Regions from separate parts of the Carboxydothermus ferrireducens DSM 11255 genome, predicted to be linked through region 2. Evidence: riboswitches for the same ligand, from Rfam matches in the RefSeq annotation. Region 2 holds a riboswitch; the other holds the start of a gene.

Region 1 (7,467 bases), on a different contig from region 2:
ATCGGAAGGTGAAAACAGGAAAGCTTTAATTAAATTACTTGGTCAATTTTTAAATAATGAGCTTATTTTAAAAAGTGATTTGAGCTGGGAAGAGATATTTAAATTTTTTGTAAAAGATGATGAAAAAAGAGTTTTGGTCATTGATGAGTTTCAATATTTAGGCGTGGCCAATAGGGCTTTTCCATCGATTTTGCAAAAGATCTGGGATAGTTTTTTAAAAGAAAAAAATATTATGCTTATTTTATGTGGTTCTTTAATTAGTTTAATGGAATCCCAAACCCTTTCTTATAGTAGTCCTCTTTATGGTAGAAGAACGGGACAAATTAAATTACAATCAATTGACTTTTTACACATGTCCGAATTTTTTCCCGGGAAAAACTGGGAAGAAGTTTTAGAAATATATGCAGTTACCGGCGGCACTCCTAAATATATTGAAGTTTTTCAGGAAGAAAAAGATATTTATCAGGCTATTGCTAAAAATATTTTAAGTAAAAATAGTTTTTTATATGAAGAACCAGTATTCTTACTGGAAAAGGAATTAAGAGATATTGGTAGCTACTTTTCTATAGCAAAAAGCATTGCTGCCGGAAATCACAAGTTAGGGGCGTTAGCTACTGCGTTAGGAATTTCGCAGACCGGTCTTACGAAATACTTAAAAACTTTAATTGAATTAGATATTTTAGAAAGAATTACTCCTATTACCGAAGATAATCCCGAAAAGAGTAAAAAAGGGTTATATTTTTTAAAAGATAATTTTTTGGACTTTTGGTTTAAATTTGTTTATCCTTATAAAAGTTTTCTTGAAATTAACGAAAAAGAATTTGTTTTAAGGAAAATCCGGGAAAGTTTTATTGAAAATCATCTAAGCTTTGTATTTGAAAAAGTTTGCCAGGAACTCCTCAGGTATTTAGTGAAAAGGGGAGACTTAAACACAGAATATACAAAAATAGGGAAATGGTGGGATAGACAAACCGAAATTGATGTAGTTGGGCTTAATAAGGATTCGGGAGAAATTATCTTTGGTGAATGCAAATACCAGAACCGTAAAGTTGGTTATGAAGTTTATAGCAATTTAATTGCAAAAGCGCAAAAAGTACAGTGGAATAAAGGAAAGCGAAACGAGAGTTTTATAATTTTCAGTAAAGAAGGGTTTTCTTCTGAACTTATTGAAGCGGCTAAAAAAAATAAGAATTTATATTTATTTGATTTTAAAAATTTTTCGTTAGTTTAAAAAGGGCTACCGAAAAAAGTAGCCTTTTTTCTAAAGAGGTTCGCTGTTTTCAATATCCTTCATATATGTTATTATTGATAAAAAATTTTGGGGGAGCGGGGAATGAGTCAGTACTACCGGGGGGTTTTACTTACTTTTTTATCGGCGGCGGGTTTTGGTTTACTTCCGATTTTTGCGGTGTTTGCGTATAAGGAGGGAGCTTCGCCCTATACGCTGCTTTTTTGGCGGTTTTTCTTGGCGGGGCTTATTTTTCAGGTTTATAACTATTATGTTCATAAGGGTTTTGGCATTACCAAAAAAGAGATTTTATATGTTTTGGCGATGGGGATTTTATATACAATACAGTCTTCCTGCTTTTTTCTTTCGGTTAAATACATTTCAGCATCGCTGACATCGTTAATCTTTTATACTTACCCGGCGCTGGTGGCGATTTTATCAAGCATAGTCTATAAAGACCGGCTGGGGTTTAAAGGATTTGTTGCGGTAGCCTTAGCCTTTGCCGGTCTAATTTTGGTTTTGGGGAATATAAGCGGCAAATTAAATCCAACTGGGGTACTTTTTGCTCTGGCTACGGCGTTAGTTTATTCGGTTTATATAACGCTGGGGAAAAAGGTTTTAACACAAATTCCCTCTCTAACCGCCAGCAGTTTTATTGCAGTTTTTGCGGCGATTTGTTTTCTGGTGGTCGGTTTATTAAGCGGCACTCTTGATCTTCTGCCCCCGGAAAAAGTGTGGTTTTCAATTTCCGGTATTGTGGTATTTTCTACCCTTCTTGCAATGTTTACCTTTTTTCGGGGAATTGAGCTTTTGGGACCGGCCCGTGCTTCGATTATTAGCATGTTTGAACCGGTGATAACGGTTATTTTTGCGGCCCTGTTATTTGCGGAAAAATTAACTCCCGGGCAAATTGCCGGAGGCGTGCTGGTGCTTTTCGGAGCATACTTGGTAGCCAAAGTAGAAAATTAGGGACAGTCCCCTTTTTTATACTTAAAGTATAGTTTTAGGGACTGTCCCTAAAATTATTACTTCCCGGAGGGGGGAGGGGTAAAGACCCGTTGAGCCAGTTCGGCATCTAAAGTGTAAATGGCATGCTGGTCATTTTGGATCCGGGAGAGTTTCTTTACGAGATTACCAAATGTTTCTTCTTCCTCCATCTGCTCATCGATAAACCATTTTAAAAAGCTTATCGTGGCGTGCTCTTTTTCTTCCAGGGCGATATCGCTTAAAGCGTAAATACGTTTGGTGACAATTTGCTCGTGTTCATAAGCTTTGGTGAACACGTCCAAGATAGAAGCGTACTCGTTTTGGGGTTGATCGATACCGGAAATAAATATCCTTCCTCCCCGTTGATTTATGTAGTCAAAAAATTTCATGGCGTGGAAGGTTTCTTCCTGGACCTGGACCCGAAAGAAATTGGCAAAGCCGTCTAACCCCTGGTCGTGGCAGTAAGCGGCCATGGCAAGATAAAGATGAGCCGAATAAAACTCCCATTTAAGCTGTTCGTTTAAAGCGGCTAAAAGCTTTTGGCTAAGCATAGACATACCTCCCTGGTGGAAATTACTTAATTAAGTATAACATTAATTAAGGGTAGATATGAAGCCGTTTATTAAGGGCTAAGAGTAAATTTCTTTTTCCTAAAAAGGTATAAACAGGCGGCTACTATTTCCTGATCATATAATTTGCCGGCACCGGCTTCAATTTCTTTTAGCGCGGCTTTAATGCCTAAAGATGGGCGGTAGGGACGATGAGCGCTCATAGCTTCGACAACATCGGCAACAGCTATAATTTTGGCCTCAAGGTAAATTTCATCCCCTTTAAGGCCGTTGGGATAACCGCTACCATCAATACGTTCGTGATGTTGTAGTACAAATTCGCTAATGGGGTAGTCGAAATCAACATCATTTAATAGGTTGTAACCGGTAAGGGGATGAGTTTTAATTAGTTCAAATTCGGGTTTTAAAAGTTTACCCGGTTTATTTAAAATTTCAATTGGTATTCCAATTTTTCCGACATCATGGAGAAGGCTTGCTATGTAGATACTTTTTAATACCGGTGGAGGGCATCCAAGCTCCTGGGCAATGGCTACCGCAATTCGTGCTACGTTTTCCTGATGGCCGGAAGTATAAGGATCTCGTATCTCGAGAATTTTTGAAACAAGTTTTACACTTTGAAGATTTTTAGCTTCATTGATTAAATTAGTAAGCTTAAATGTTTTGACTTCTGACTGCAGGAGTTTAAAATAAAAAAGGCGGAAATCAAAACTTTGATTGCAATCAATATCTACTTTGACAATTAAGTTTTTCGAAGTCTGTAAAATTACTCCTTTTTTTGGAGTTAGAGAATGCTTGGTGGCTTTAAGTGTTGGAAACATGCGAAAAATATTAAAATTTGCAAAATCTATTTTTTCTTGTTGAAACAATTGGTAAAACTGCTGGTTTGCTGCAATTAAATTTCCTTCCCAGTCGGTTAATAATAAGGCGCGACTTGATGCATGAAAACTTTTTTCAAAGATATTGGCTTTTCGGGCCAAGCAATTCTCCCTCCTCAAAAACAAAAAACCTCCTGCCCAAGGAGGTTTTTAGTTCATCCTTCGGCAGCTGGCTGGCATGGCGAAAATTCGCTTTAGCCCCTGTAGCTTTGCGTCACCGGCTTTCGCCGGTTTTGCCTTTATCGACAAAAATATTTAATTTTCAACAAAAATATTACAAAAAAATGACAATTTTGTAAAGATAGAAGTTGAAAAAATGTTAAATATTTGTCTACTCAAATTAAAAAGAAATATGGTATTTTTTAAACCAGTAATTTAGTTGAATTAAATACGCCATAATCTGGGTATCGCCCATTAACTGGCCAAACCAGGGGCGGGCGTTTGGGGGAGAGGGATTGGTGATTAGTTTTCGGACCTCGTTTTCATCTATCAGGAAGTTAATCGGGGAAGAGTTTTCGGCCAAGATTTGCGTTAGTGCTTCTCTTACCAGTTTGGTATAAAGCGGATGATGAGTTTTGGGATAAGGAGATTTTTTACGCTTGAGGATGTAGTCCGGAATAAGATCCGCTACTGCCTGCCGTAGTAAACCTTTTTCCTGGCCTCCAGCGGTTTTAAAGTGCCAGGGAACATTCCACAAATATTCCACCAGCCGGTGGTCGCAATACGGTACTCGCACTTCCAGACCCCAGGCCATGGTCATCCGGTCTTTACGGTCCAGTAATATAGGCATCCAGCGGGTGAGGGTAAGGTAAGTTATTTCCCGAAGCCTTTTTTCTTCCGGGGATAATCCGGAAATTTCAGGAATTTCTTCTAAAGCTTCGTGATAGCGTTTCTGGACATATTCATCGGGCTTTAATTCGGCAATTAAATCTTGTCTAAAAAGGGTTTTTCGGCGGTCTAAGCTTAGAGCCCAGGGGAAGGTCTTGGCTTCAAGGGCTTCTTTTCTAAAAAACCAGGGATAGCCGCCGAAAATTTCGTCGGCACATTCTCCCGATAAGCCCACGGTGGCTTCTTTTTTTATTTCCCGGCTAAAAAGCCACAGGGATGAATCAATATCGACCATACCGGGAAGGTCGCGGGCGGTTAAAGCCGGAAATAGTGCGTCAAAAAGTTCTTCTTGAGTTAACACGATATTACGATGAAGGGTGTTAAACTCTTTGGCAACCAAAGGGATAAACATAGCATCGCAATTGGGCTGAAAAGCACTTTCGGTAAAATACAGCTCGTTTTCCGCATAATCCACCGAAAAGGTGTTTAGAGTTTCGCCACGGCTATGAAGGTGGCGGGCGGCAAAAGCAGTAATTACCGTTGAGTCAAGACCCCCGGATAAAAGGGTGCAAATGGGTACATCGGAAACCAACTGGCGAATAACCGCGTCTTCTAAAAGTTCCCGGGTTTTTTTCACCGTAGTGGGGAAATCATCGGGATGGGGATTAGAAGTAAGACGCCAGTAGGGTTTTATAAATAAACCTTCCGGGTTAAATACGGCATAATCGCCGGGAAGTAGTTCGGAAATATGTGCAAAAACTCCCATTCCCGGGGTGCGGGCGGGACCCAAAAACAATACTTCTTTTAAGCCATCGGTGGAAAGCCTGGAAGGGATGTCGGGGTGAAGAAGAAGGGCTTTAATTTCAGAAGCAAAAATCAAGGTATCATTTACCAGAGCATAAAAAAGGGGCTTTACTCCGAGCCGGTCCCGGGCTAAAAAAAGCTGGTTTTCTTTTTCATCGAAAATGGCAAAGGCAAAGATACCGTTTAATTTAGAAAGACATTCTTTGCCCCATTCAATGTAGGAAACCAGTAAAACTTCGGTATCACAGGTGGTGTAAAAATGGTGTCCCCGAGTTTCTAACTCATCCCGAAGCTCTTTGGTATTATAGAGCTCACCGTTGTAAACGATAACGTACTGCAAATCCCCGTAGGTGCGAATCATCGGTTGCCGCCCCCGCTCCGGATCGATGACCGTCAGTCGCCGGTGTCCAAGAATGATATTTTCCGAATGCCAAATACCTAAAGCGTCTGGACCGCGGTGGGTAAGGGATTGGGTCATTTTTTCTAATAGAGGAACAAAAGGTGATAAATCCTTAGAAAAACTTATCATACCTGCAATTCCGCACATGTTAATCCTCTCCTATGGCCCTACTTTTTAGCAGTCTCTTTTATGATATGCCGCAGAAGAGGAAAGGGTTCGCTGGAAATTTAACTTAAACAAATTTGTAACATTTTCTCCGAGATTTTGCAAACATTTTGGGTTAAACTAAAATCGAAAACAAAAAAAGGGGTGATTTTAATGAAGAGAAAACTGATAATTGGGCTTGTAGCACTGCTGTTGGTAGCTTTTACAGTACCGGCCATGGCCGCCTTAACCGTTGACCAGAAAAATGAGCTGATCGACCTCTACAAACAACAGGCGGAAATTATGAAGAAAATAATTGACGTACGGGTAAAAGCCGGGCTTATTACCAAAGAACAGGGAGATTTTATGAAGCAACGAATTGATGCAATGCTCCAGTACAGAATACAAAATCCTGATGCTTTTGGTCCCGGTTGCGGCGGTTTTGGCAGAGGAGGTTTTTGGGGCAGATGGAATCAGCAAGTACCGAACAGTAACAATGCTGTACCCCAGGGTTTTTATGGACCCCGGGGTGGGATGATGGGCGGATATTCTAACTTATAAGTACCTTCTTCAATGCACCTTCCTCCTTTTATATAGATTTTAGCCGGCGTTTTGCCGGCTATTACTCTTTTTTGGGGAAAATGTTTTAGGTGATTTATTTTTGACCTTTTTTGATGTATAATTAATACTGGTGGTGTCGATGTTAAAGGCCCTGCGCTTTTTACTGATATTTTTGGCAATAATATTAGCAGCTTTTGTCGGGAGCGGCGATGTAGAAGAGCTTATTTTAAGAGATGTGTCGTTGTTTTTGGGGAGAAAGATAATAATTAAAATTAACCATAAGTCAAAAAGGATAGAGAACAAAAAAGAAGAGAATAAAACAAAACTTATTATTGATAACCTGCAGGATTTTTTAAATATAAATAAACTCCAGCATTTTACTACTTCCCGTTGGTATCAAACGTCTTATTTTGATGGATTTGGCGTAGCTTAAAAGGATTAACAAATTTAAGGGGGAAGAGAAGAATGACCAATACGATAAAAACCTGGCTTTTAATGGGTGTGTTAACCGTTTTGCTGGTTTTACTTGGCAGAGTTATTGGTGGGACGACCGGAGCATTTACGTTTTTCCTGATAGCTCTGGCCATGAACTTTATTAGCTATTACTTCAGCGATACCCTGGTAATAAAAATGACCGGTTCTTATCCGGTAAGTGAGGCGGAGGCGCCGGAGTTGTACTCAATTGTGAGAAATCTATCCTTAAAAGCCGGCATTCCCATGCCCAAAATTTATATTACCCCGTCGCCCCAGCCCAATGCTTTTGCCACCGGGCGTAATCCTGAACACGCAGCGGTAGCGGTAACCGAAGGACTTTTAAATCTTCTAAACCGGCAGGAGATTGAAGGGGTGCTGGCCCACGAGATAGCTCATATTAAAAACCGGGATATTCTGATAGGAACCATTGCGGCGGCTATGGCCGGAGCTATTTCCATGCTGGCGGATGTTTTTCGCTGGGGGTTGTTTTTTGGCGGTGGTCGCGATGATGATAATAATCCCGGAGGGCTTATAGCCGATCTTATCTTGCTGATTTTAGCTCCGATTGCGGCTTTACTGGTGCAGCTTGCGATTTCC
Region 2 (7,467 bases):
CCCCACCCCAGCGGGCCAGACAGTCGGTTTGACGAATCCTGTTTTTAATCAAATTTGCCAGGGTTTTTAAAACCAAATCGCCAGCAGCATGTCCAAAACGGTCATTTACATTCTTAAAATGGTCGATATCTAACATAATTAACGCAAAGGGCATTTTAGTCCTTTTGGCACGTTCTATTTCCCGTTCTAACATTTCTGTAAAATAACGGCGGTTGTAAGCCTGGGTTAAATAATCGGTAATGGATAAGCGGTAAAGTTGTTCCTCCAGCTTTTTGCGCTCCGTAAGATCTATAAAAGTCTCAATTAACTTTTCGCCGCTTTTAGTTTTAAGTCGTTTAACGATTTTAAGTACAGGCAATTGAGAGCCATCCACTCTATGTAAAATCCGCTCTGCCCAATCCATTTCCTGACCTACCGCTGTAATCGGACATAATCCCTTACTTTCCGGAAATATTTCAAAGCAGCTTTTGCCAATAATCTCTTCCGGAGATGCTCCAATCATCGCAGCAGCTTCCAGGTTTACGTTTTCAATCCTGAAAGTTTTAGCATCAACGACCATAACTCCAGCCGGCATACTGTCAAGAATAAGCCGTAAAAATTCCTCTTGCTCCCTTATTTCTTCTTCCATTTTTTTATATTTTGTTACATCGATAATATAGTGAAGATAGGTGTTTTCATCGATCGGTACCCACCAGATATTCCAGAATAAACCATCCAAATTTACCTCGCAATTTTCTTTTTGCTTTCGGTTTAAAGCCTCATCCGTCCGGCAAAAATAACACTTGGTACCGGGCAGCGGTTTTCCGGTGTTTTCAAAAAATTGACGCTCAACAGGAGAAATAGTTTTTAAATGATGAATGCTGTGCCAGCAATAATCGCCAACTACTGCTCCCCGTTCCTTTGCCACCTGATTTAAGGCAATTATTTGTCGTTCTCTGTTAATGAGATATGTAGGATTGGGTAAGGCTTCTAACATCAAACGGAGCTGTTCTTCTTTACGCCTGTTTTCCTCTTCCAGCGCTTTCCTTTCGGTCAAATCAATAACCAGGGCCAGGCACAATTTTTCTCCCCGGTAGTCAAAAAGCTGCAGGTGAACTTCTACGGGATATAGCGAACCATCCTTCCGCCGGTGTACAGTATAAAAAACAATTTGTTCCTCCTTACCGCTCAGCAAGGGTTCAAGCAGAGCTCTGAAACTTTTAAGGTCAAATTCCGGTTTAAGGTCAAGGGGTGTCATGGTGTTCAATTCTTCCAGGGTATATCCCAGGTTTTTTCTGGCACCACGGTTGACCACATGAAATCTCAATGTTTCAGGGTTAAAAATATAAATTTCATTTAGCGAATCCTCTAATATCTGCCAGTACATGTTTGCATGGATGTTTGCCTCATAAAGCCGCAAGGCCATTTCAACTATGGTTATCAGCACTTGTTCAGTAGCACTTTTCATTACATATCCGTAGGCTGTAACAGAACGAATTTTTTCTACCACTGCTGGTTCAGTATGCGCAGTTAGAAAAACAACGGGCAGCTCACTAATCTGCTGAATTGCCAGCGCTGTTTGTACTCCATCCATCCCTTCTCCCAGCTCAATATCCATTAAGATGAGATCAGGGTACCATCCACCACTTACTTTTTCGACTGCCGCTTCACCGGTTAGAGCAATTTCAACGGTATAACCGTATTTATTCAGGATATTGGCTATGGTTTTTGCTTGAAATTTACTGTCTTCCACGATTAATATTTTTTTATCCTTCAAGCCCCGTCAAGCCTCCCTTTTTTCAAGCTTCCAAAGCTTTCCAAACGTTTCTTGGGGCGGTAATATTTTTTACTTCTTAAATAAAAAAATTCCAATATTTCGACATATTCTTCAAAATTATACCATAATCCTTCCTTTTTGTATATATTTTGTCAGCTCTCAAGTAATGTACCGGACAGATTCCACAGCGAAAATGGAACAGTTTGCGTTGCCAGCCCCTTGGCAACTTTCGCATGCAATAATAAAGCCGACTGGCGGTAAACCAGTCGGCTAATATTAAAAAAGGTTTATCTTTTTTTGTAGTATGTCTTTTTTACGAATTTTTTCGTTTCTGATTTTTGTTCTTTTTCTTTTTTACTTTCTTTTTTTCTTTCCTTTTCTTTCTCCTTTTCTTTTTCCTTATCCTTTTCAACTTTTGCCGGTATTACCTTAACTTCGATAGCATTTCCCGTTAAGGTGTATTTAACACCTACTTTATAACCAGGTTTGATGGTTTTTTCTCCTTTAAGCTTGCCTAATCCTTCAATTTTAGTGTTCTCCGTAATACTAAAGGTTTTTTGTTCACCATTTCCCCGGGCAACGGTGAGATTGTTACCATCAAAAGAAATTACCGTACCGGTATATTCCAGTATTACAGGTTTTGCTTCAACTTTTACAGCTTCGTTGCTTGCCGGATCGTATTTTACTTCTGCTTTATAACCGGCACCCAACTCTCCTTTTACTTCCATGTCCGTATCCGAGGTAATTACAAAAGTTTTTTCTTCGTTTTCTCCTTTAACGGTAAGAGTTTGTCCGTCAAAGGAAGTTACAATCCCTTTAAATTCCTGAAGTTCCTCCTCTTTTTGCTCCAAAAGATTTTCAATTTCTTCCTTTAACTGCTTTAGTTGACTGTAAGACAGGTTGTTTAAAAGGCTTAAATCAAAAGGCAGCGGGTTGTCTGCTGGAGCCGGTACCGGTTGATAAGTTTGATCCGTTACCGATGGGGTAGTATAGGTTGTGTCACTAACAGTTGGAGTCTGGTTGGCATAAACAGTATCACTTACCCCCGGAGTGGTATTAGCTGGCACGGTGGTAGCAGTATCGGCCAACGCAGGTAAAGTAATCCCAAGTAAAAATACCGTTAAAACTAAAACTGCTATCTTCTTCATTAAAATACCCCCTTTAAAATTTTAAACCCTCCTGCCGGAAGGCGGAGGGTTAATAATCCCCTTAACACCTTCGGCAGCTGGCTGGCATAGCCTTACGGCCTTAGCCCCTGTAGCTTTGCGTCGCCGGCTTTCGCCGGGTTTGCCTTTATCGGTAACATCTTCTCTTTTTTACTCTATTATAAAACATAAAGTTAAAATTACAATACTTTTGGCAAAAGAATTTAAATACAAACTTTATATACCGTACTTCCCGTAAACCCGGGAACCAAGAATTTCCGTTGCAACCTCAAATAGCTCAAAAAATTTTTCTTCAGGCAAGTTCGGTGCCTCTTTTAAATAAGATTTTACACCATAGTTACGGAAAGGTATAAGTTTTAACAATGTATACGAATTAAGTTCACGAATAAACCGGGCAATTTTTTTCACTTCCTGCGGATGGTCGTTTAAGCCGGGCACCAATACCGTTCGAACCTCATACAGTACTCCAAGCTGAGACGCCGTATTTAAATTTTGAAAAATTAATTCGTTGGCCACACCGGTCAGCTTTCGGTGCAAAACCGGATCAAAAGCTTTTAAATCGGCCATAATCCCATCGATATTTTGACATAAAGTTAAAAATTTCTCTTCCTCCAGAAAGCAATTAGTATCGACAAAAACCGTAAGATTACTTTTTTCCTTAAGCTTTTTGCTAACTTCCAGGATAAAATCCGCCTGCAGGGTGCATTCCCCGCCGGAAAAGGTTACCCCATCTAAAAAAACTTCGTTTTCCAAAATATAAGCTACTAAATCCCCCGCTTCCCAGAGGGTTGTTTTGGGAGTGGACGAATGGGGACACACCTCCAGACAACGGTCACACCCCTGGCAAATCGCTTTATCCCAGGTTACCTTACCGTCAAGGTTTGTTAAGGCTCCGTCCGGGCACTGTTCAACACATCTACCACAATTCTGGCAGTATTTTTTGGTTTCCGGGTTGTGACAGTACAGGCAGTCAAGATTACATCCCTGAAGAAAGATTGCCATCCGGCTTCCGGGACCGTCGATAAAGCTTACCTCAATAATTTTATTGACTATTCCTCTCACCGATTATCCTTACCTTTCTGGCTTCGGTATTGTTGTTTTTAATGCTTGCTGCTCCAAGCTTTACCGTATCTTCCCGAAGAACCTCGCCTTTTTCGTATTTTAAAACATCGGTTCTTTTTACAAGGTAACCGGTAATCCGGATAAATTCCGAATCGGAAGTGTTGAAAGAAAATACCCTGATTCCCTCTTTTAAAGCCCCCTTGATTATTTTTAAAACCCCTTCCGGGTTTTCCCGGGCAGTACGGTCAAAGATGTAAATATCGCTAATTCCGGTATTGAAATATTTATGGAGCGGACCGATGGTTTTAATCTGGGTAAAGATGTCCGGCTCCTCGCCGTATTTTATCCGCACCCCGGGCGTCACATCGATGTCGCTGTCAATCCCCGACTGGGCATGAAAACCTATCCTGCCGCCGGTACCGTAGCAGTAAGCTCCCGGAACACTTTCTAAAGTATCTTTGGCGGTTTTTAACACTTGTTCGGCATAATCAAGGGCTTCTTTATCCTTACCAAGCTTCAGTCCCGTTAAGTGTTCAAGACATTCGTACAGTCCAAAATATCCGGCCATGGAGGTAAAGCGGGCAAGGGAAATTAAACCTTCTTTAGCTAAAAAGGAAGTTTCAAAAAATTTCGCTTCTTCTACGATAAATTTAGCCCGGGCATTGATAACCTCGGCCTGCGCCAACACTGCATCAGGTAAAACATTCCGGATAAAGTCTTGAAAATCTCTCGCTTTTTTGGCAGCTTCTTTTAAATTTAACCGAACTAAAGTAAAGCTGCCTCCACCAATTAATAAAGTATTATAGCAGCTGGCAACTCCGTAAGCAGGGTCAAGGTCTTCTTTTAATTCCCGGTCGTTGACAAAATACGGTTTTCCAATTTCCAATGCCGTTTTAACCGCCTCTATGGCAAAACTATCGGGAGTTTCTTCATTATATTTTAGGGAAATGTTGGGTACCGCCTGTTTTAGCTCCCGCTCAAGCTTTAAAAGTAACCGTCCAGTACGGGTATCTTTGGGCCCAATGTTCATGTGGACAAACCCATCGGGTAACACCCGGTCTATTTGCACCAAAAACATTTTTAAGAGTTTTTCGGAAAGTTCCTCGCCGGCAGCCAAAACAAACGGTTCTAAAAGCTCATCTACCTGTCCCAGGTATACGGGATAGCTCGTTATAGAGGGTACGTAGCGATAGATAATTAAAAGGGCATTAACCGCTTCAAATAAATCCTGCGGGGGTTTTAAATTTAAGTACTCGCTTCCCTTTTCCATAAATTTTTGGTAATCCGGCAGAATATAACGCGGCCGGTAGGGGGCGTGACCTTCAAACAGATCACATAGAATTCCTTCGGCAAAATAGTTCTGAGCTTTTTCACTGATCTTTACGTAAGGAAGGGAGTTTTCCGCCTCCGCCGCCAGTAAGTGCCGCTTATCTTTGTAATCCAAAGAAGTATCGGTAATTATTTCATAAACCCGGTTCATCGCTCTTATCACCTGTCTTAAAGTTTCTAACTTCATTATACCACCCTTTTTACCGCTTGTAGCAAAATCTTTACTTACATTTAAGGTAAAATTTCTCTACTTCCTCCCTTACCTTTTTCAATGCCTGGATTTTATCTTCGGCACCGATGTTATCCGAGCGTTTATCCGCTTCTTTTAAAGTAATTAACTTTTGTACCCGCCGGTAAAGCTCACCCGGAGGTAGTGTTTTCCCAAGCTGCTTAAGCCAAAGTTCTACTTTTTCTACTTCATAGGGTACGGACATGTGGTAATAAATAAGCCAGGTGGTTCGGTCAATAGTTTGCCGGTGGAAATTGAAGCGTTTTAAAATACCCCGGGCCATTATAGCTCCCCGTTCGGCATGGCCAAAATCGTTGGGATAGCCGTTTTTGTACGTTCGCACCCCTGCTAGACCCTTTCCCACATCGTGCAAAAGAGCGGCCATGATTAATTCTAAATCCTTGTCGGGAAGTTCTTCCAGAACCCTTAAAGTATGCCCCCAGGCACAAAGGCGGTGGCGTTCGGGATTCTGGGGTAAGCCCACCAGGTGAGATAACTCCGGTAGTGCTTTAAAGAGAAGCCCTTTTTGATGTAATGCTAATAAACTCTCGACAGGATTTTGGCTAAACTGCTTTTCCCGGAAAAACACAGAAACTGCCAGACCGGTATTTTTACCAGCCATGGCAGTTTCTTTTGGCCAAAATTTGCAGTAAAGATAAATTGGAGCGGGGTAAATCACCATTGGCACCCCCGGCACTTTTTTTGATTATAGCAAAGCCGGGAGGTAGTCGACAAGAAAAATTTTAGAGCTTATTTACTATTTCTAAAAATTCAGGGGATTCGAGCTTTTCAATTAGACCCCGGTCAGCATATTCCGCATATTCGGGAACAATCGGCAAAGTACCAAGTAACCTTATTCCGGTTTCGCGGCATACTTCCTCTCCCTGGGGCTTTTTAAAGGGATAAAGGAGTTCACCGCAATGGGGGCATTTTAAATAGGCCATATTTTCAATGAGACCAAGAATTGGCACGTCAAGATTTTTGGCAAGTTTCATGGCCTTTTTAACCACCATCACTGCTAAATCCTGAGGTGATGAGACAATAACTACCCCTTTTAAAGGTAAAGTTTGCAGTACCGTTAAGGGAACATCTCCCGTACCCGGAGGCAAATCCACCAAAAGGTAATCCAGTTCACCCCATAAAACGTCTTCCCAGAATTGTTTAATTGCCCCGGAAAGTAACGGTCCTCTCCAGATTACCGCTTCCTCTTCGGATTTTAAAAGTAAGTTAATCGACATGATTTTTATTCCTAGCTCGGTTTCTGGCGGAATAATCTTTTCACCATCAGAATCAAATTGACCCGGCTTTAGGCCGAACATTTTAGGAATGCTTGGTCCCGTAATATCGCCATCTAAAATTCCCACCTTAAAGCCTTTTCGGGCAAAGGCCACCGCCAGCAGGGAGGTAACCGAGGACTTGCCAACCCCTCCCTTACCACTCATAATGGCTAAAACGTTTTTTACTTTGTTTTCTCCTTTTGGTATTTTAGGTTTAATGGAAGCTAAATCTTCGCCCATGTTCCCCCTCTTTTCCTGGTAGTTTTGAACATATGTTAATTATAACACTTTGCTTTTTTCTTAAAAACAGCCTTTCTCTTTAAATCAATCCCTTTTACTGGCTACAGGAGCGATTTTCCCAAAATAATTATCCTTCTATTATTTTTGCCAGAGTTTTTATTGGATTATGCCCATAAACCCGGTCTTTCACAATTAAAGTAGTGGTTGGGGCCTGGCTTTCTCGGGTAAAAAGGATATCATGACCGAGGCATAAGCCTAAAATCACATTTAAATCGGTCTTTACTTCATTAAACAGGCGGGCCTGGGCAATAGGATTACAGATAGAAGCAAATTTATCGGGGTTTTTCTTGGAAAGTCCAATTTCCGCATGCTCAATTGCTCCAAGGCGGCAGCAGGCAAGGACGGGAG

What was found. Region 2 has a riboswitch for cyclic di-GMP ahead of CARFE_RS16490 (DUF5666 domain-containing protein). Riboswitches for the same ligand answer to the same signal wherever they lie in the genome.
Region 1: linked by a shared signal. The riboswitch ahead of CARFE_RS14185 (HD-GYP domain-containing protein) and the one ahead of CARFE_RS16490 (DUF5666 domain-containing protein) in region 2 are both predicted to bind cyclic di-GMP.

The regions. Positions count from the first base shown of each region.
Region 1 is NZ_ATYG01000009.1:54,824-62,290, forward strand. Features, by position in the region: gene CARFE_RS0103785 (ATP-binding protein) at 1-1,231, shown strand, start outside; gene CARFE_RS14180 (DMT family transporter) at 1,334-2,197, shown strand; gene CARFE_RS0103795 (ferritin) at 2,254-2,766, opposite strand; gene CARFE_RS14185 (HD-GYP domain-containing protein) at 2,838-3,761, opposite strand; cyclic di-GMP riboswitch class I at 3,821-3,907, opposite strand; gene asnB (asparagine synthase (glutamine-hydrolyzing)) at 4,000-5,838, opposite strand; gene CARFE_RS14190 (YckD family protein) at 6,010-6,396, shown strand; gene CARFE_RS0103815 (hypothetical protein) at 6,536-6,829, shown strand; gene htpX (zinc metalloprotease HtpX) at 6,862-7,467, shown strand, end outside.
Region 2 is NZ_KE386562.1:60,389-67,855, reverse strand. Features, by position in the region: gene CARFE_RS15820 (diguanylate cyclase) at 1-1,756, opposite strand, end outside; gene CARFE_RS16490 (DUF5666 domain-containing protein) at 2,044-2,904, opposite strand; cyclic di-GMP riboswitch class I at 2,974-3,058, opposite strand; gene CARFE_RS15335 (YjjW family glycine radical enzyme activase) at 3,139-3,984, opposite strand; gene CARFE_RS0113470 (YjjI family glycine radical enzyme) at 3,965-5,500, opposite strand; gene CARFE_RS0113465 (HD domain-containing protein) at 5,535-6,224, opposite strand; gene CARFE_RS15330 (Mrp/NBP35 family ATP-binding protein) at 6,286-7,059, opposite strand; gene CARFE_RS15325 (DUF1847 domain-containing protein) at 7,187-7,467, opposite strand, start outside.